Regions from separate parts of the Lysinibacillus sp. FSL K6-1151 genome, predicted to be linked through region 1. Evidence: riboswitches for the same ligand, from Rfam matches in the RefSeq annotation. Region 1 holds a riboswitch; each other region holds the start of a gene.
What was found. Region 1 has a riboswitch for cobalamin ahead of MHI04_RS10445 (hypothetical protein). Riboswitches for the same ligand answer to the same signal wherever they lie in the genome.
Positions count from the first base shown of each region.

Region 1 (5,196 bases):
CATATTGACAACACCTTCATTTTGGCAGCTGTTGCCATCGCTTCTTGGAATAATTTGAGTGATTCTTCATTCCCATCCTCTTTAAAAAAATCGCTATTTACCTTACCAAAAGAGATGCTAACCTTAATCAGCTTCCTCTCTTCATCACAGCCTAAACAAATGCTAGTAGAGAGCCTATGATTACGTGCAATGCTTCGCCTCTATAGACTCAATAAAACCATTATTTCCTGTCGTAGCGTTATCTTCTTTGTAATACATTAAATAAATGACAATGAAAGGGGCCAGGAGATGGGCTTATTTGATGGATTAATCGGCAATGCGAGCGAGGTGAATTTAGAAAAATTACAGGAGGAGGTCCGTGATTTATTGATTCCAAACGAAACAATCAAAAATGCCTATAAAATTATAAGAGACACGTTTATTTTTACGAATAAACGATTAATCCTTATCGATAAGCAAGGGGTGACTGGCAAGAAAACCGAATATCATTCCATCCCCTATAAAAATATCGTTCATTTTTCAGTAGAAACAGCCGGGACATTTGATTTAGATGCAGAGCTCAAAATATGGGTGTCAGGCAGTTCGTTACCGATTCAAAAAAACTTCAACAAGGCGACGAATATTTACAAAGTGCAAAGTGTTTTAGCGCAGTATGTTTTGGGGACGTAATGTATGGTACTAAAAGCCCGCATTTATGCGAGGCTTTTTTGTTGTGCAAAGAAAGGATGATAAAGATGAGGAAATACCTTGTGAAGGGTGTAAGGGATTCCAGTTCCGATTACGAAAAAAAGAATTACAGGACATTTAAAAATCAACAAAGAGGTGCGGGCATATATATTTTCTATGATGTAGAGAAAGTGTTAAGCGATAATAAGGTTGTTTAACTAAGAAGGACACATATATGGTAATATTTATTTAAAAAAGATGGAGTGAATTATGAGTAATTCTATTAATTATAAAATATGGAATGTGTGTATGATTCAAAGTGAAGAGAAGGTTTTACTTCTGGATAGACAGCACGACCATTTCAAAGGTTTTATTCCACCGGGTGGTAAAGTTGAATTTCCTGAAAGTATTGTAGAAAGTGCTATCAGAGAAGTAAAAGAAGAAACGGGGTTAGAAGTTAGAAACCTTATTTATAAAGGGCTTTATGAATATGTTAATCCAGTCGCAAAAGATAGATATATGATATTTAATTGCATAACAAAGGATTTCGAGGGTGAACTCTTGAAAGATGCTCCAGAGGGGAAAGCGGTTTGGGTAGATATAGAGAGCGCATATAAACTTCCTATGCAGCCATCGATACGGAGAAGATTTCCTTTATTTTTTCAAGATGGAACATTTGAGATTCAAGTTGAATGGAACCACGAAGAAAATAAAGAAGGGAAAGTTACTATACGTCACACCTAAAACTTGTTATTGGACTGACAGGGGGCAATCGTTCAATAGAGCAGTCGCTTTTCAATAACATCGAGGTCAGTTCAATACATATATATGTGAAGAATAAATAATGGGGCTTAAATTTACCCACTTTGTTAAATAGTTTAACTTTCAATATCTAAATGGTAGAGAGGGATTAAGAATAGCTAGAGAAAATTCTAAAATAAAAGGTGCTTGACCGTCCTTTTGTTTATTTAACGAACGGTGCATATTGTTGAAGAAGAAATTTTATAATAGTGATTTATTAAAGAATAGGGAAGTGGCAGTAACCATGAACTACATAATCAGATTAGCGAATGAAAACGACTTATCGGGTTTATGATAGTAGAAATAATAAAGATCTATTCACGAATTATTTAAAGCAATTTGCAAAAAAGGAATAATATCAAGACGCACTTATATTAGGTTTTGGAGTTCTTAAATTAAAAGGTACTTTGCTTCCTAAATTAAGTGACCTATATGTAAAAGAGGATTATCGTGGTAATGGTATAGGTTCAGACTTAATGAGGTATAGAGAAAATATTGCAAAGAGTTTAGGACATTCTGAAATATTTGTGAGTGTTGACTCGATAGAAAATCCCAACATGATAAAGTTAATTAGCAAACACGGTTACGAACCTATCTCTTACCTATAATAAAACTACACAAGAATTGATTTCAGGAAGTTGTTGAACTAACGGGGGCTAGTTGAACAAGATTTAAACAACTTTAATGAGCCTTCTTATAATATAATTTTTGTATTTTTTGATTAGAAATAACTTTATTATCATTTTACAGAAAGCAATTAAAGCGATGCTCAGTGTGACATGAGGAAAACCTAGTATTCTATGCATCCATTTACATGGAATTATTTTGAAATAATTAGTATTTTTTAGCATAAATTGACTTTGGACATACAATACTTTACAATGATTAGCTAAGGAATAGAGAATTTTCGTAAATTTCCTTACCAACTGAATAGCGTGTAGTAATAGGTGTAAATTGCGTGCAATTTGCTTAAAAGGGAAGTCGGTGCGAATCCGACACTGTCCCGCAACTGTAAATGTGAGCGACTTTTCAGCAACCACTGTCAAATGATGGGAAGGAGAAAAGTGGCGATGACCATGAGTCAGGATACCTGCCTATTACGAGTACACACCAGTAACCTACGAGGAATAGGAGGTGGCATGTTGACAAAACAGAATGCTCTGTTCGTCACGGTACGTCAAACGCCCAAAGTAAATGAAGGGGTTCGCAATCGGGCTCATTTACACATACTTAGGGTTTGTTTGGCATTGGGTGATGAACGAAGATAAGCGAAGGATTTCCTCAAAAATGGTAGGAAATCCTTTTTGTTTTGACATTATGTACGTAAAGGGGATGCATGTATGACTTCTTTAGATATGACCATTTGTAAGCAGCCACGCACAGAAGTTGCCAAGAAAGCGAAAACAAGAATGGCGGTCGAATCATTGATTGACCAATTATTAGCAACGAAGCTGATCCGCAATGATCGCTTCTTTGAGCAAATTTTATATAATAAAGAAATTATTTGGATACAAAATGGGGATGTGGACGGGCATCTTTTCGCGAAGGCAGCGGTAACCGATCAACTGAAAACGAAGACCAATAGCTTTATGATGTATATGCCGACTAACCCGATTGTCTATGAGGTTAACGGGGAGCCATACCATTTAATTACACGCATTGATTCCACTCGTGCCAAGCCCAACCTTGACCGTCTGTCACTGAAGCCAAAGCCTGTTTTAAGTGCAGCGCGTGTCAATGATGTATTATGCTCGATCGTGATGCGTTTTTATGAAACATATATCCATGATTTAGCGCCTCAACATGATAAGTTAATAGCCTTTGTGCAGCAGGAATACGCCCAATTTATTGAAGCGGTTCAGGCATTAAATGATTACCATTTCAACTGGCATCCACGCGGCAACGGTCACGAGCTATTGCTGCAATTAATTGATCAACTGCAAATTTTAAAAAGTTATCCTGGTAAAGTGCTAGTTGATTTCACAAACACGCATGACTACGTGATTGTCGAGCCTGCATACCTTGTGCACAGTTCTACAAAGAAAGCAGTAGGCGCATTATAAACTCAAGCCCTCCATCAAACGGAGGGCTTGTTTTTATTTATTTGAAGGGTAGGGGGTAAATACTCTTGTTCGAGCAGCGAATACTCGCGGAAGCAGATGAAATACTCTCGCTCAAGCAGCGAATACTCGCGGAAGGAGATGAAATACTCTCGTTCGAGCGGGGAATACTCGCGGAAGCAGATGAAATACTCTCGCTCCAGCAAGGAATACTCGCGCAAACAGGGTAAATATTCTCGCTCAAAGCAAGTAAACACCCGCGCAAGCAAACGGCTTCGCGCGGGCAGGATTACCTACTTACAGACAATGCATGGCTGCTTGTGCCTCGTGCCAAGGAACAGAATATCCTTTGCCCTTCGCACAAAAGATGCTGGAGGAGCTGTATTCTGGGTCGGCATTTTTATCGTAGCCAATGTGCGAAATAATTTCCTCGGCATTATGACACACATCATAGCCATCAAATTGGAGTGTGAGTGCGCCCTTACCATTGGTATAGGCCGCAAAGGTTGTGCTATAGCTCATTAGGGTGGCGACGGGCGCTCGTCCCGTTAGCACAACATCTGTTTCGGATAAGATGGGGTCATCGAATGTGCCAGCAGCTTGCTGTATGTCGCTCATCATGCGGCCGATAAAGTCGTTCGAAGCCTTCATTTTAAAGCGATAATAAGGTTCAAGCAGGATGTTCTGTGCTTGCTCAAGTCCTTGACGTAGCGCACGGAAACTAGCTTCTCGGAAATCGCCGCCCGATGTATGTTCATTATGTCCGCGACCTGTTAGCAGTGTAAAATGAATATCTGTCAGAGGGAAGCCTGTGAGTAAGCCATGGTGATCACGCTCAAACAGGTGCTTTTCAACAAGGCGTTGGTTGCCTACCGATAAATGATCCGCATGGCAGGCATTGCTAAATGTATTACCTACTCCTCGCGGATTGGGCTCCATTAGTAAATGAACTTCTGCATAATGCTTGAGGGGCTCAAAATGACCATAGCCTGTCACCGTCGTCGCAATGGTTTCCATATATAAAATTTGGGGCTCGCCAAAGGAGACCGTTAATGAAAAACGCTTCATTAACACTTCTATCAGTACCTCCAACTGAATAACGCCCATAATGTGCACATGGATTTCCTGGAACTTTTCCTGCCAAACCACACGTAAGGAAGGCTCTTCTGCTTCTAGTAAACGGAAAATTTGTAACACTTCCTTGATATGCTGATGGCCCTCATATTGAACCTTTGCCTGTAGCGTTGGGACAAGCTCATAGGGCTGTGACAGCATAGTAGTGCCGATGCGGTCTCCAATATTGGCCTGACTAAGTCCTTTAACAGCAAAAATCTCTCCCGCTTCAACCTGTTGGACGGTATCAAAGCGACTGCCATTATAGAGGCGAATTTCAGTCACTTTTTCTGTCACTTCTTCAAACGAAAATTCATCCCGAACATGTAAAACGCCCTTGACAGCCTTCATAAATGTTAAACGCTGGTGGCCGTCATGACGAATTTTAAAAACCTCCCCCTCAAACGGTGCATTCACTTCAAAATGGGTGTCTGTTAATAGAGGGAGCTGGGCAAGCAATTCCTTGATGCCCTCATCCTTTAGGGCAGACCCTGTAAAGCAGGGGAAGGCACATTCCTTTTGAATCATGGTCTGTAGCTGAGTAAGACATTGCTCA
Region 1 covers NZ_CP152040.1:2,158,965-2,164,160, forward strand. Annotated here, with positions in the region: gene MHI04_RS10430 (PH domain-containing protein) at 289-669, shown strand; gene MHI04_RS10435 (8-oxo-dGTP diphosphatase) at 937-1,410, shown strand; gene MHI04_RS10440 (GNAT family N-acetyltransferase) at 1,875-2,075, shown strand; cobalamin riboswitch at 2,396-2,580, shown strand; gene MHI04_RS10445 (hypothetical protein) at 2,808-3,530, shown strand; gene MHI04_RS10450 (hypothetical protein) at 3,596-3,757, shown strand; gene MHI04_RS10455 (translation factor GTPase family protein) at 3,825-5,196, opposite strand, start outside.

Region 2 (5,196 bases), 2.1 Mb from region 1:
AACACTAGTACAGCTAATCCCCGACTAATGACCGAAGAAATAGCCGCTCCTTTTACACCAAGCTCTGGTAAACCTAAATTCCCAAAAATCAGACCATAGTTTAGCACAACATGCAAGATATTCATGCCAAGTGATACATACATCGTTTGCTTCGTCCAACCATGTACACGAATAATTGCAGCAAGTGCATTAATAATAGCCTGTAGAAAAATAAAACTCCCGATGATAACTAAATAACTTTGTGCATAGTGAAGTACTTCTCCCTGCAAGTTCATCATAGTCATTAAATGTTTTGCAAAGAAGAAAAATAGAATACTCATTAACAGTCCAACAACCAAATTCATTGTGACAGCTAAAGCCGATATTTTCGCTGCTTCAAAAAAACGTCTTGAACCTAAATACTGTGAAACGACAATGGATGCACCATTCCCTACCACTTCAAGAATCAAGATCGCAATATGGATATATTGATTGGCTGCACCTACTCCGGATACAGCATTATCTGATAAAGCACTGAGCATAAAAGTATCGGCTAATCCCATTAACATAAATAGAAATACTTCTAAGAAAATAGGCCATGTTAAATGGAATAGACTTAACTTATTTGTCTCTTTCATTGTCTCTGCCAATACTTTCACTTCTCCTATATTTTTCTTAAAAATCTATTGTATCTTATCATAAATTTTCAGACTGTAAAGAGGTTTATAGGAAGACAGCGCTTCCACATAAAAAATCCCTCTCACACAGATATGTGAAAGGGGTCATTGTTATGTTAAGCAATAAGCTTGCAATTGCTCTCGTCTAGCAATAGTTAGGCCAAACTCCTGCTCTAAAAACTTAGTCTTTGAGCCATAATGGTAATCCATAGCATCCAATGCTGCTTGTAAATAGTCTTCTCGAGCAGACATTAATGCATAGAATTGCTGTAATTCTTGCTCATTATATTGATGTTGAATAGCCTGTGCCATTCTGTCTACCATTGGACGTAAATGGATATTCGTGTTTAAATAGTCTTCCATAATCGTCTCCTCAGGTACATCTAAGGCTAGCAAAATAAGAGCTCCCCCTATACCTGTGCGATCCTTACCAACTGCACAATGGTGGACAAGACCCAAATTGTCAGGATTTTGTATGGTTTTCATTAACTCTTTAAAAGAAGGATTATTAAACGGCATCTGTGCATAAAAATCTCGGAACATTTCGGGGCTTACTGCTTTATAAAAATCTCTACCACCAGCATTTGTAGGCATTTCAAATGTATGATTGCCCTTCGCTGGTATTTGAATATATTGAGCGTGTGAGAACATAGGGTTAGGATTATGGTGTGCCTCATTATTATCACGATAATCAAAAATGGTTTTAATCCCTAATGTTTCAAATAGCTCTTTATCCGCCAACGTCATTTTCCCAAGAGCCGCTGAGCGGTAAAATAAACCGTTCTTGACAATGCGCCCATCCCTTGTCCTATATCCCCCCATATCTCGAAAATTATAAACTGCCTCAAATGGAATTATCTTTGTCTCTAACTGTTCCAATTACTACACCTCCTAAAATTATCGAGCACTCTTACTTTTATTTTATAGAACTAACTCAATTAATTCCAATTTTCACACTAGGAAATAACAACCCACATAAAAATGGCTAGCTGTCAGTATACAGCTAGCCTTGAATGGTTTCTTATTTAAATAACTCTGGATAGACAGCCTTTGCTACTAGTTCTACGGCTTCCCCAATACGTGGGCCAGGTCGATTAGAGATATCTGTATCAAGAGTCTGTACTGCTTTATTTTGAACTGCTGTCACTGTATTCCATCCATCACGTGCAAGTATTTCACCTATTGGATCCTCTGTGTAGTTTACTGTCGTTAAAATAACATCTGGGTTTTTCACTATGACATCTTCCTCAGAAACTTGTGCCCAGCTGCTCAAGTCAGAAAAAACATTCTTAACATTGGCTGCATCTAGTATTTCTTGCTGGAAAGTACCAGAGCCTGCTGTATAAATATCGGGCTTAGGACTAATTTCTAAATAAACATTTTTCGGTGCTTTTACTTCCTTCACCTTTGCTTTAACGTCAGCTAATTTCGCTTTAATCTCTTCGTTTACTTCATTTCCTTTATCTGCAACACCCATTACAGCTGCGATCTGTTCGATGTCACCATAAACATCATCGAATGTAGCTGCTGATTGAATAACAAACACTTTGATTCCAGCATCTTCAAGTGGTTTCATTGCTTCCTTATCACCAATCGTATAAGCTATAACAACATCTGGCTTCAACGCTATGATTCGTTCACTGTTAAAATTCACAGAATCAGAAACCCGTTCAATTTTCTGTGCTTCCTCTGGGTAAGTATCATACTCAGTTGCTCCTACGATTTTATCACCAACACCTAGAGCAAATAAAATTTCTGTATTACTTGGTTGCAATGATACAACTGTTTTTGGTACTTCTTTAAACTCTATTTCTACACCGCGATCATCTGTCACTTTGTAGTTTGTTTGCTCTGTTTGTTGTGTATCCTGTGAAGCGTCTTTATTTTTAGTATCTACTGAAGTACCACAACCTGCTAAAATCATTGCAAGGAAGAGTACTGTTAGCCATTGAACATTAAATAATTTCTTCATTATTATTCTCCTTTTTCTTTTTCATCGGATATGATTTACTAATAAATGATATTTCAGCTATCCCTGCTTGTTGATTCATAAAGACAGCCATAACGAAGCAGACATTGGCTAATAGGCCTAAATAATCAAAAAGAATAGCTGGAACCTCTCGTTCTTCCGATACTTTGTGTAATGTACGATATGATTTTTTGGCTTCACTACGGCAAAGATGTAGAGCAGCAGCAGCCTCCGTACCTTGAGGTAAAACAAAGTTTTGTATCTCTTCCTTCACATGACGAACATAAAAATCATAGCGCTCACTTAACCAAGCAAGATCCTCTTCTGTTACAGCTAGTTTTCCACGAACCGAGCCATTGACATGGTAGGCCATAGGTAAAATAACCATTAAATCTTCTACAACAGCTTGTACATCCTCTTTCTTAACTGCAGCTAAAGCAACTCCCAAATGCGTAGTCAGACTGTCTGTTCGAATCTCAAAATCAACCGTCGAAGCTTTTTCACGCATAAATGGATAACAAGAATAACGTGCATCTTTTTTCACTTGCGTTCCCCCCACTTTTCATTATGAAAATTCTTGCATAAAAAAACGCCGCTCCTTTACGCAAAGGAACGACGAAAATAACATAATAATGGCCAAATTAACATGACATAGCCTATGTATTTGCCGTATATCCTCCTAGCTTCCGAGAAGTTTTTATACGTTCAAACAAAGGTCGGTCTCCTGGCTTGTACAGTTCATTACATAAAAAACGAATGTGTGATAAAGTACCTTCCCATCTCTGTTAAGACAGTGGTAAACCTTTATACTAGCTGTACTTACAGTTGCGGAAACAGCTTCGGTTTTTCACCGAATTCCCGATTATGCTTGTTAGCACCTTTATTCTGCAAGAATAATTCACTTGTAAAGCAGTTTATCATATATTAATAGGAAAAAATAGCTGTGCTTTGAATGGATCGTCACCATTTCTAAAGAATAAGATAAACAAAACTGTTTTATAGTATAGTTTCAATTGCCTGTTCAATATCAAGTTGTGAATCTGTTGGTTCAAAGCGTGCAACGGTCTTGCCGTTAGCATCTACTAAAAACTTTGTAAAGTTCCAGCGAATATTACGACCATCTAAAAAGTTTGGGGCAAGTTGAACAATTGCCTCAGCAAGCATTTTTTCCTGCATGCTCGCCTTGCCAAACTCTCGAAAATCCACTTCATGTTTTAAATAATTGAATAATGGGTGGGTAGTCTCTCCATTTACTTGTACAAGCTCAAAAATTGGGAAGGTAACGCCATAATTCACTTTACAAAGATGCGTAGTCTCCTCGCCATCTTCAGGATTTTGATGACCAAATTGATCGCAAGGAAATCCTAGAACGACAAAATTATCTTTCCCATATTTATCATACATTTTTTGTAAGTCATCAAATTGATATGTAAATCGGCATTGATTCGCCGTATTGACAATTAGCATCGTTTTTCCACGATATGTTTCCATGGATAAAATTTCACCATTAGGTTTTCGTACTAAATAATTATAAATGCTCATGTCTTAACCCCTTTTGTTTTTTCATTTATTGTTGACTATTCAATAATTTACCAAATAATTTGCACAAAAAACACCATCTCGTTACGTTGAACGGATGGCTGACTTATACTTCTGTTTAGATTTAACGTCCTGCTCTTCATTAATTAAACGATGGGCAATGTCTAATAACTTTATGTCACTTGTCTCGTCATATAGCTTTTTAAAAGATACAATAATATCATGGCGAATGTGAGTCGGATGCTTCTCATCTAAACAAGTTTGAAATCTCTTTGCTAAATAAGACACCACTAAGTCACTTTGTACTTGACCTGCTAGCCCAATTTTCCAAATAGCTTGTAATGCATTTCGAGCTGTAACGGATCGTTCATCATAAGTCACAGCCCAAATTTTTAAAAAATCCTCCAATACCCTTTCTTCTGGGTCACTTTTTGCGGCTAAGGCGCATAAAATTTGTGCAGCACGTGCACGTGCATGACCATCTTTGTATGTAAGTGCTTGTACAAGCTGTTCCCAGACTGCATATGTCCAATCTACGGGTTCCTGCAGAATTTTTATTAGTTCCTCGTAAGATTCAATATCGCGGTCATGCTCTGTTAGATTATTAAAAAGTTGCAAAATCTCTTTCTCCATAATTTATCCCTACCTTTATTGTTTCAGAACGTAATAAAATTTGATTTATGGTACACTTAACTTAATTTTTTTCTCAAAGAAGGTGAGTTTATGAATAAATTTAATGCTAGGAAAATGATTTTCCGATTGATTGTGATTCTTTCTCTACTTGTAGCTGCCTATTTTGTAATCCCTGTATCCATGCCTATAATACTTGCTGGTGTCAGTGCATTTTTCTTAGAACCCATTGTTATGTTCTTTAAAAGGCGATGGAAAATGTCAAGGAAAATTGTAGTTGCTTTTATATACATAGTGAGTGTTATTGTTATCTCTATTATTTGCTATATATCCATTACACAAATTATGTCGCAAATAATTATATTGTCAAAGCAAGCTCCCTATTATATTTCCAAGCTATCA
Region 2 covers NZ_CP152040.1:4,257,991-4,263,186, forward strand. Annotated here, with positions in the region: gene MHI04_RS20560 (MATE family efflux transporter) at 1-617, opposite strand, end outside; gene MHI04_RS20565 (tyrosine-protein phosphatase) at 768-1,535, opposite strand; gene MHI04_RS20570 (ABC transporter substrate-binding protein) at 1,678-2,628, opposite strand; gene MHI04_RS20575 (hypothetical protein) at 2,612-3,169, opposite strand; cobalamin riboswitch at 3,322-3,522, opposite strand; gene MHI04_RS20580 (glutathione peroxidase) at 3,622-4,167, opposite strand; gene MHI04_RS20585 (hypothetical protein) at 4,249-4,797, opposite strand; gene ytvI (sporulation integral membrane protein YtvI) at 4,888-5,196, shown strand, end outside.
Region 2: linked by a shared signal. The riboswitch ahead of MHI04_RS20575 (hypothetical protein) and the one ahead of MHI04_RS10445 (hypothetical protein) in region 1 are both predicted to bind cobalamin.

Region 3 (5,196 bases), 1.9 Mb from region 1:
TACTTTTAAGAAATTCTAAAATGGTGGTTACAGATGAGAAAATTATCACTAAAGCTGGGCATCATCTTTTTTATTACATTATTTTGTATCGAAACATTTATGATGTTTTTTTTACATGTCTCCTTAACCAATTCTAGAGTTGAGGAAGAGCTAGCAAGTTTGCAAGCAAGGGGAAATTCACATCGTACGGTATTAGAACAGAACTTCAACGAGGAAACGCTAGCACATGTGGTACTTATGGAATCTAATGAAAGTACGGATGTAGTAGTGACTGATTATGAGGGAACAATACTGGTTTCTTCGCAGCCTGATTTAGAAATTAGTGATATGATCCATAAGATTGAGGGAAAAATACCGTATGAGGGAAGGATCTTACAAGATGATTGGCAAGAGGTTCAAGCGATTGCCACTATTAGTCCTATTCAAAATCAGCAAAGAACGATTGGCTATGTCTTTATGTTTCAAAATACAGACTCCATTCATGCGTTAATGAAACGCTTAAATAAACATTTTCTCATCGTTGGTATAGTATCTGGTCTTGTCACTATAGCAGTCATTATCGTTCTATCTCGAAAGCTTGCTAAACCATTAATTCAAATGAAAGAGGCCACATTGAAAATGAGCAAAGGTGATTTTACAGTCGCCCTTTCTACCAATGGAAAGGATGAGCTTGGGGATTTATCGAATGCTATACAGCTGTTGTCTAACGATCTGAATCATTTAAGGCATGAGCGTAAGGAATTTTTATCGAGCATTGCACATGAGCTTCGCACACCGCTAACCTTTATTAAAGGCTATACCGACATTCTTTCGAAACGGGATTTAACAGAGCAGGATCGCCAAAAGTATTTAGCCATTATAATGGAAGAAACAAATAGACTTTCTCGATTAATTAAAGATTTATTTGATTTAGCTAAAATGGATGAAAACTCGTTTGTGATTGAACAACAAAACGTACATTTAAATTCATTTTTTACAAACATTGAAAAAAAGCTAAGCCCTGCTTTTCAAGAGAAAGGTATACATTTTATTGTACGTTATGAAGAGGGCTTGACAGTATGGGCAGATGAAGCAAGGCTAGAGCAAATCCTAATAAATCTATTAAATAACGCATTAATCTATTGTGCGTCAGGAGATACGACTTCAGTCACCGCAAAGAAACACAATGATGTTTTAAGCATTATCGTTCAAGATACAGGGAAGGGGATTCCAAAGAAGGATTTACCCTATATTTTTGAACGATTTTATCGAGTGGAAAAATCTCGTAGTCGTGCTTTAGGTGGTTCTGGACTCGGGCTTGCTATTGTCAAGGAACTTGTACAGGCGCATGGGGGCGAAGTGAAGGTTAGCAGTGAAATAAATAAAGGAACTACTTTTGAATTATCTTTTAAAGGGGTAGAAACAGATGAAAACCATTTTATGCATTGATGATGAGCCAAGAATGTTAGATTTATTAACCCTTTATTTAGAGCCGAATTTTTATTGTAGAGCTATGTCTTCCGTTCAAGAGGCTTTCGATTTTTTAGAAGATGGGCATGCAGATTTAATTCTTTTGGATGTTATGATGCCAGAGATGGATGGGTGGCAGGCGTGCCAAGAAATTAGGAAGTTTTGGGATGTGCCCATCATTATGCTTACTGCAAAAGGAGAGCATGCGGATATTGTCAAAGGCTTAAACCTCGGTGCTGATGACTACATATTAAAACCCTTCGATGAGGAAGAGTTATTAGCACGTATATATGCGGTATTAAGAAGATCGAAAATAGAGGAAAAGGTTATTAGCTTTGAGGGTCTTCGCTTAGATAAGGAATCCTTTGAATTATATTTTCAACATGAGGCAATTCCTCTAACACCAAAGGAATTTTCCATGCTTGTTTTATTTTTAGATCATCAAAATAAAGTATTTTCTAGAGAACATCTAATCACCACAGTCTGGGGATATAATGTGACAATTGAAGATCGTACCATTGATTCTCATGTGCGTAATTTACGAGAAAAATTAAGAAAAAGTGGGTTCCCTGCGGATGATTACTTGCAAACAGTATGGGGTATCGGCTATAAATGGCATAAGTCAATTGATAGAAAACCGTTACAACACAAAAGCTAGAAAACAACCTCTGCCAGAAATGCTGGAGAGGTTGTTCATATTATTTTGAGGTTAATTCTTCTTCTGTCACCCATTTATGATTTTTAACAGCTTCACCATTTGTGGTCGAAGTGTAATCAACCATATAAACAGTCGTTTGGATAGCCTCCTCAATACGGACAGTCGCATTTTCCATACCTTCCATATGCGCTGCGTCCGTTTTTACTTCTGTGCCAGGGGCTAGTGGTGCTTCTTCTGGATCAATCAATTCTTCATGAATCACCCACTTATGATTTTCTACACGCTTTCCACCGGAAGTTGGCTCATAGGAAATAACATAGGCAGTTGTGTTATAGGCACCTATTATTGTTGCTTCGGCACCTCTCATACCGTCCATATGTCCATCCGTAATAATCACGTTACTTCCAACAGAAAACTTCGGATTATCCGCGTTCTTTAATGTGGATGGTACTTCACCTGAGCTTGAGTGGTTCATCGTAGAATGATCCATTTCTTCAGCAGTGTTATTGGAAGTAGATACAGGCTTCGTTTGCTCCTCCGCACAAGCTGTTAAACTAATGAAGGCCGTTACTGCTAGAAGTCCAGTAGACCATTTTCTTTTAAATATCATGTAATATCCTCCTCACTATTTTCCCTTACTGTAGCAAACAAATGTGCAGAAATGATGGATGTCAATTGCTTTTTGACATGAATGAAGAGAGCGAAATGTCATTGATGTATGTGATAGGAAAAATGGCTAAGATGTGGTGAAGTTTCCTCCCATGCCAAAACTATTAAGTAATAGATAGCCAATTTATAACGAGCAAATAGCTATTGTGCTCAAAACTGCGAAGATACAGCTTATATATTGTTCTTCCTTAGAAATAAAATTCCATGTAGACTAACAATCTATAAAAATGTATGATAGAATCGTCACAATTTTATAAATTCAAATACTATTGGTGTGCCATTTTATAATGTCACTTAAAAGGGAAGTCGGTGTAAGTCCGGCGCTGTCCCGCAACTGTAACGAGGAGTCCTATAATATTATTTGCCACTGTGGAAGAATGGGAAGGCAATTATAGGGTGTTGAATCGAAGCCAGGAGACCTGCCAGTTAGTAATACCTGTAATGCCCACGAGGATGCAAGCAATTACGGACAATAGCTGGATTTTTTCTGACTTTGTTTATTCTAGGGTGTTTCTATGCGTAGTTGCGTATGGAATACCTTTTTTTATTGCTTCATTCATCACTATTCAGTAGGAGTTTAAAACGGATGAATAAAAAGTTTATATTTTTTTCCTTAATCCTTTTCTTCGTATTAATTGTTTCTATGACCTTTGCTGTCATGGTCGGCTCTGTATCAGTTACGCCATTGTATGTATGGAAAGTTATTCTTTCTAAAATCCCCTTTATACAAAATGCCATAGAGCAAGATTGGAGTCGCTCACAGGAAATCATCATCTGGCAAATAAGAGCACCTCGTGTTTTGCTAGCTGCTATTGTTGGAGCGGGGTTAGCCATTGCGGGGGCAGCGATTCAGGCGCTTGTACGAAATTCCATTGCTGACCCATATATTCTAGGAATTTCTTCAGGGGCAGCTGTCGGAGCTACTTCTGTAATTATTTTAGGAGCCTTTTCATTTTTAGGTATTTACGCGCTTTCAATATCAGCCTTTTTAGGATCATTACTTGCCATTGCACTGGTGTTTTTCTTATCACGTGTTGGGGGACGGGTTTCTATTTTTCGTCTGTTATTGGCAGGTATGGCTGTTTCCTTTATTTTAACGGCCATTTCTAATTTTATTTTAATGATGTCAAAGCAAGAGGGGGCTTTAAAAGCTGTTATGTTTTGGATGCTAGGTAGTCTAGCAGGAGCTAAATGGAATAATATTATCATTCCAGCTTCCATATTTTTCGTCGTATTTGGGCTTCTCTGGCTACACTATCGAAATTTAAATTTACTTTTACTTGGGGAAGAAGCGGCAGTGACGTTAGGGGTTAATCTTCAGCAATTTCGGATTCAGCTTATATTACTTGTCTCCCTGTTAACAGGTGTACTGGTGGCAGTCAGTGGCTCTATTGGTTTTGTAGGTCTAATTATCCCTCATATAGTACGTTTAATTGTGGGATCTAACTATAAATATGTGATACCGATTAGTGCTTTAATAGGGGGGATTTTCTTAGTGTGGGCTGATGCCTTTGCTCGAATTATCATTGCTCCTCAGGAAATGCCAATTGGTATTATTACAGCCTTTTGTGGAGGTCCATTTTTCATTTGGCTACTCCGTCGCAATAATTATTCTTTCGGTGAAGGAGATTAACTTATATGACATTAGAAGCAAAGCAAGTATCATTCTCCATTAACGATCAACGTATACTACATGAAGTAAGTATTCAAATAAAGAAAAAGCAGTTTGTTGGGTTAATTGGCCCTAATGGTAGTGGCAAATCAACATTGCTAAAAAATATGTATCGTCTTCTAAAACCTGAAAGCGGGACGGTATTATTAAATGAGCATGATATTTTAAAGCAATCTAGTAAAGCAATTGCGAAGAATTTAGCTGTTGTTAGTCAAGATACACCTGTTTTATTTGATTTCACTGTACATGATTTAGTTAGCATGGGGAGAACGCCACATAAAAAACTGTTAGAGCTAGATCAAGAGCAAGATTTTCAAATTGTTAAAGATGCTTTGAAGCAAACAGGTATAGCTCATTTAGAAAAACGAAGCTTTAGCTCCCTTTCAGGTGGAGAGAAAAAACGTGTAATGGTTGCACGAGCACTAGCACAGCAAGCACAAGTGCTTATATTAGATGAGCCAACGAATCATTTAGATATCCAACATCAACTTCAGCTTATGGACTTAATTCAAACCTTACATTTAACAGTAGTTGCGGCTTTACATGACTTGAATATTGCGGCAATGTACTGTGATCAAATTTACGTGTTGCAGCAAGGTCGAATCGTGTGTCATGGGACACCGGAGGAAGTGCTAACACCAGCATTGTTACAAGAAGTATTTGGTGTTTTTGCTGATATTCAAACACATTCCTTGACTGGTAAACCATACCTCACGTATGTTCCTGATCAATTCGCAAAGAAGGTCAG
Region 3 covers NZ_CP152040.1:4,081,115-4,086,310, reverse strand. Annotated here, with positions in the region: gene MHI04_RS19765 (ATP-binding protein) at 34-1,428, shown strand; gene MHI04_RS19760 (response regulator transcription factor) at 1,406-2,107, shown strand; gene MHI04_RS19755 (YdhK family protein) at 2,148-2,717, opposite strand; cobalamin riboswitch at 3,030-3,218, shown strand; gene MHI04_RS19750 (iron chelate uptake ABC transporter family permease subunit) at 3,363-4,409, shown strand; gene MHI04_RS19745 (heme ABC transporter ATP-binding protein) at 4,415-5,196, shown strand, end outside.
Region 3: linked by a shared signal. The riboswitch ahead of MHI04_RS19750 (iron chelate uptake ABC transporter family permease subunit) and the one ahead of MHI04_RS10445 (hypothetical protein) in region 1 are both predicted to bind cobalamin.

Region 4 (5,196 bases), 220 kb from region 1:
GATAATTTAAAGCAGCTCACTAATTCACCACGTGCTTTTTTACCACTATTTAATGCTGTTGGTGTAGCAGGCTGATAAGCTTCCATCATTGCTTCGACAGAACGTTCTGCTAGCACCGTATTCCCTTGTGCTAAATACAAGGCGATAATGACAATACGGTCCTCATATTTTTCTAAAATCTCTTCTCCATCACGACTTTTCATAGCATAGCTATCGTAAAATTTACTTGCACTCATAAAGGATGGGAAGCGGAAATTATAATCATATGCTTTTTTGTACAACTTCTTAATAAATTCCATTTCATACATGTCGATAAATGCTTTCTCGTAGTAGCCCTCATCAACTAAATAACGGATTTTTTCTTCAATATCAATAAAGTAACGTAAACGCACGTTGACATACTCTAAAAAGTAGCGGCGTGTAGCTTCACGATCCTTTTCTAATTCAAGTAGCCCAGTTGAACTATAACGATTCAGTACGTCATTATTTAGCTTTAAATAGGTTTTCATCTTATTACCCTCGTTTCATAAAACGTTTGTATGGCTTCATAATCTGTTTGATTGCCTCGTAAATCTAATTTTCTTACTAAGGGTACATGATAGGTAGCAGCGATTTTCTCGCCAGCAGCCCCAAATACGTTGTGCCCAAAGTTACTATTCCCACTGGCAACTACACCTTTACAAAAATCTCTGTTTTTTTCTAAAAAACGTTCCACTTTTGCAGGGATATCGCCTAAGCCATCAGTATAAGTAATTAAAAGATAAGGCTTATTCAATTGTAATTCCTCAAAGAGCTCGACAGACTCTGCCCTTAATTTAGAAACAATATTGCGGACATTTCCTGTACGACTTGCGTAAACGATCATAGCGCAATCATCTCAATATGAGAAACTATGTCCTTAACATCTCCTATAAATGTATTATTCATTTCTAAAACAGGCACACTTAAAAAACCTGCATCGATTATTGTTTGTTTAGCTTGTTCATCGTGATCAATGTTGACAATTTCTGCATCAAGTCCTGCACGTTGTAATTCAGATTTTACCCAAAGGCATTTTGGACAGATTGTTTTCGTATAAAGTTTCATAGAAATCCCTCTTTTCATATAATAAAAAGCTATCTCCTCTAGAGAGATAGCTAAATGGAAACGTTACCATACCAAAAATACTGACGTTCCCATTTCTTAATCCCCGAAGAAATGATTAATTGTTTTATAGAGGCAGGTCTCCTGGCTTTGCTTCATCCTCTGATTCCCTTCCCATGCGAATGCACAGTGGTTGTAATCATTGTCAGCTTCACAGTTGCGGGGACAGCGTCGGAATTGTACCGAACTTCCCTTTTAAACTACATATAGTAGCACCTATATAAAACGAACACAATATATAGTTGTTGTTCAATAGTTTTAAGTGTACCATCCTTCATATAAAAAGTAAATCTAGATTCTAAACTTCTTTATTTTTTGATTATTCATTATTTTCGATTATAACTTTCGAAGGAATTTCACCATCTATTACTTATATCTTAATTCATTGTGTATCTAAACTATGTACGAGATTTTTTGTTACTACGGATCTATGAGCATTAAATATACTAGCGTATTTCACATAGAAACAGCCTATATTCTAAAGAATAATAGACTGTTTGACATGTCGAACGTATGGATTACTCGATTTCGACAAATAAGGACAATTCCTTATAAAATTCAGGCGTTGCTGCCGAATTCACTTGAAAATGAGGATTATATTTTGATAAAAGTTTATAGAGAGTAGTTGCGGTTAACAGATTCTGTTCTTGATCGAAAGCCCTGAAACTTTCATAGACCTCCTTCACTTTACCATTTATTGAATGACAAAAAAACTGTTGAACATCTGCATCCTCTAAATAATCCTTTTCCCATCTGTAACATATTAAATTTGTTAGGAAAAACATTTCTAATCCAGGCATTTTTCCAACTTCAATGAGCAATGACATTCCATAATGAAATGCATTTTCCAACCATTTTATGCCGTGGCGATCTTTGTAAAAGCGCATCAACTTTTGTAACCCATGTCCTTGCTCCTTCACTAGATAAGCATGGATATTTGTATGACCAGCAGTTCTTTCCCATTCATCGAGAGAGAATTTATACTTCCTTACCAGTTTCATCCAAAGCTTTTGAAGCTTGTCTTCAGAAAGGTATTGTGTTTGTTGATTCCATCTTAGAAAAATGTCTAAACTTTCTAATACCAAGCCTCTTTCCATTTCAAAATGATCCAATTTTCTATATAAAACTTTTTGATTCATATCTATGTTGTCCATTATGTCTTCAGATTTGTTCATTTTGCATTCCATTTAATTATTCACTTCACTTCAGATTTTTTATCTACTATCATGACATGTCTCGACTAATTCACGCTTGATCGTTAAATAGGCATCATTAATAGATGTATAATCATTTGGGTTTTCTTCTATTAACTTCCTAATATAAAGCTGTAAAGGCCTAATATGCTCACCAGAAAGGTTGTTCATAATTTGCTGCTTTAACTGATTTATATAAAATGAAATTGAATGTGATGTCATCTTGTTCACCCCTATTTATTCATAAAAAAAACATCTTGCCCTAATGGGAAGATGCTAGCTATGACTGACATACTTCATAGTTCTTCAACCAATATAAAATAAGTCGTCTATATTGAATAGAGACTCTTTTTTTGGTTGTCGCACTATGAGTATGATGAAGGTAATTCGTCACACTCAACACCCCCTATCCGCGTAGGTTTTGGCTGTACTAGATAAAGGCAGGTCTCCTGGCTTATGATCATCACACATTTTTCCCTTCCCATTACATACATAACAGTGGTTTTTAAAATGTGCTCCCAATTACAGTTGCGGGACAGCGACGGCTTTTCACCGTTCTTCCCTTTTAAACAAATTCTATTGAATTTGTACCTTTATCCTTTTATTCCGTTTTTTATAGTATAACATATCATTCTACTTTCTCTGACAAAACCCTATGAAAATCTACAGAACAACACTTAAGAAACCACCTACCTCTTAACAAGTAGATGGTTTCAGCATTTATTGAGCGAAGATGTCATTGTTCTTACTTCTTTACGGTTTCACTACTGTCTTGAAAGAATTTTTCAAGTATATCATCTGTAAAATCAGCGAATGTTTGATAGATATACTGAGGATTTCGATCCTTATCAATGACGACAGACCTAACCCCTTCATAGAAATCCTCATGATTTAAAAAGTTTTTTGCCAAGATTAAATCAGTCGCAAAGCATTCTTCTACCGTTTTATGTTGGGCATCTATCAGTTGCTTTAATGTAATTTTTAAGGATGATGGAGATTTAGATAGAAGCAACTGCTTTGTTTCTTGTGCAAATTTGCTTAGGTCATTGTCTAAGGATTCGACTATCTTCTCCACTGTATGTTTTGAGAAATGTTGATCGATTTCATTTTGAAGGCTGGCAAGCTCACTGTTTGCTGTTGGTGTACTTGAATAGTCCTCTATTAATTGCTTTAGAGCTGTGCTAGTCTCCACTGTATGCCAGTTCGTTTGTTCAATGCGTGTGAGGAATGCGTGTAAATGATCGCTCGTCATATAGCTATCCGCACCATTAGCAAAGAGAACATCCGCAGCTTGGATGATCGATGCTGTTAAAGCTAAGTAATATCCTACATAGCCAGGCGCTTTATTTAGAAAATAGGCAGCTCCAACATCAGGAAAGAAGCCAATATTCATTTCTGGCATAGCCCATTTTGTTCGCTCTGTCACAATTCGGTGGCTAGCCCCATACGTTAAACCAACCCCACCTCCCATGACAATGCCATCAAGGCAAGCAATGATAGGCTTTGGGTAGTGATAGATTGCCTTATCTATTTGATATTCTTCCTCAAAAAAGATTTCGGCATTTTGGAAAGCTTCCTGACTGGAGCGAGCTTTATAGAGTGTTTTAATATCACCCCCAGCACAAAAGCCCTTTTCGCCAGCACCTCTTAGAATTATCAAGTGTATTTGATCATTCGCCTGCCATTCCTTTAGTTTCTCACCAATGGGCTTTAGCATTTCTATAGAAAGTGAGTTTAAAGCTTGAGGACGATTCAGCGTAATGCTTGCTGCGCCACCATCACTGACGGAAAATATTACTTCATTTGTCATAGTAGTTTCCTCCCTTACGAATGTTTAAAGTTGGGCTGTCTTTTGTCAATAAACGCTTGAACGCCTTCTCTAGCATCCGCTGTTAAAAATAACTCAGCAAAGCGTGTTCGTTCTAATTCCAACCCTTTTTGGAGATGATCCTTCCCGCCTTGAATTATACATTCAATTGTACGGGATACACTTGTCATACTTTTGCCCTCAACAAAAGACTGAGCAAGGGCTTTGGCAGTTGGCAGAAGCTCATCTGGCTCCGTCACCACTTGAATAATACCTAGTTGTAGTGCTTCGTCAGCACTTAATTGCTGGCTTGTTAAAATTAATTGTAGAGCCTTTGCTTGCGTTGTTATTCTGCTCAGTCGTTGAGTGCCTCCGAATGTCGGCAGTAAGCCAAGCTTTAATTCCGGTAAACCAACAATGGCATTACTTGAAGCAATCCTGAAATGACAGCCTAACGCTAGCTCTAGTCCTCCTCCAAGGGCTGGCCCATTAATAGCAGCAATAACAGGCTTTTTCATGGCTTCAATTTCATCACATAGCGCTTGGCCTGCCTCAGCCATTTGTAATGCTCTATCCTGTTGCCCAAAGGCAGCAACAAATTCCTTTATATCTGCTCCCGCAGCAAAAAATCGTCCAGAGCCGGTCACAATGATGGCTCTCGTCTCTTCATCCTCAGCTAATTCTTTAAAAATGACACGAAGATGTTCAATAGAAGCTGATGACAACGTATTTGCTGGTGGATGATTTAAATGAATAAGCGTGATGGAATCTTCTTTACTAACATTGGCAAATGTATCAACCATGATTTTTCCCTCCTGTTTATGATAATGAACTGATCGATTTTGGATTGTTGATGATCCCTCTTGCAATCTCTCGCTTTTTCATAAAGAGATTCTGATGGAGTGGGATGTTTAAGCGCTGAATATGATCTAACCTTGTTTTTCGCTTTTGTTCATTTGTTTCAGCAGCACAAATAATGTCGATTGTCCTTTTTTCTATTTTACGATAGCCTTCCTGACAAAGAATATCTGTCATCAAATGCTTCATATTGTC
Region 4 covers NZ_CP152040.1:2,381,129-2,386,324, reverse strand. Annotated here, with positions in the region: gene nrdE (class 1b ribonucleoside-diphosphate reductase subunit alpha) at 1-509, opposite strand, end outside; gene nrdI (class Ib ribonucleoside-diphosphate reductase assembly flavoprotein NrdI) at 506-865, opposite strand; gene MHI04_RS11580 (glutaredoxin) at 862-1,086, opposite strand; cobalamin riboswitch at 1,200-1,378, opposite strand; gene MHI04_RS11575 (hypothetical protein) at 1,662-2,318, opposite strand; gene MHI04_RS11570 (hypothetical protein) at 2,358-2,558, opposite strand; cobalamin riboswitch at 2,758-2,946, opposite strand; gene MHI04_RS11565 (enoyl-CoA hydratase/isomerase family protein) at 3,082-4,146, opposite strand; gene MHI04_RS11560 (enoyl-CoA hydratase-related protein) at 4,161-4,946, opposite strand; gene MHI04_RS11555 (acyl-CoA dehydrogenase family protein) at 4,963-5,196, opposite strand, start outside.
Region 4: linked by a shared signal. The riboswitch ahead of MHI04_RS11570 (hypothetical protein) and the one ahead of MHI04_RS10445 (hypothetical protein) in region 1 are both predicted to bind cobalamin.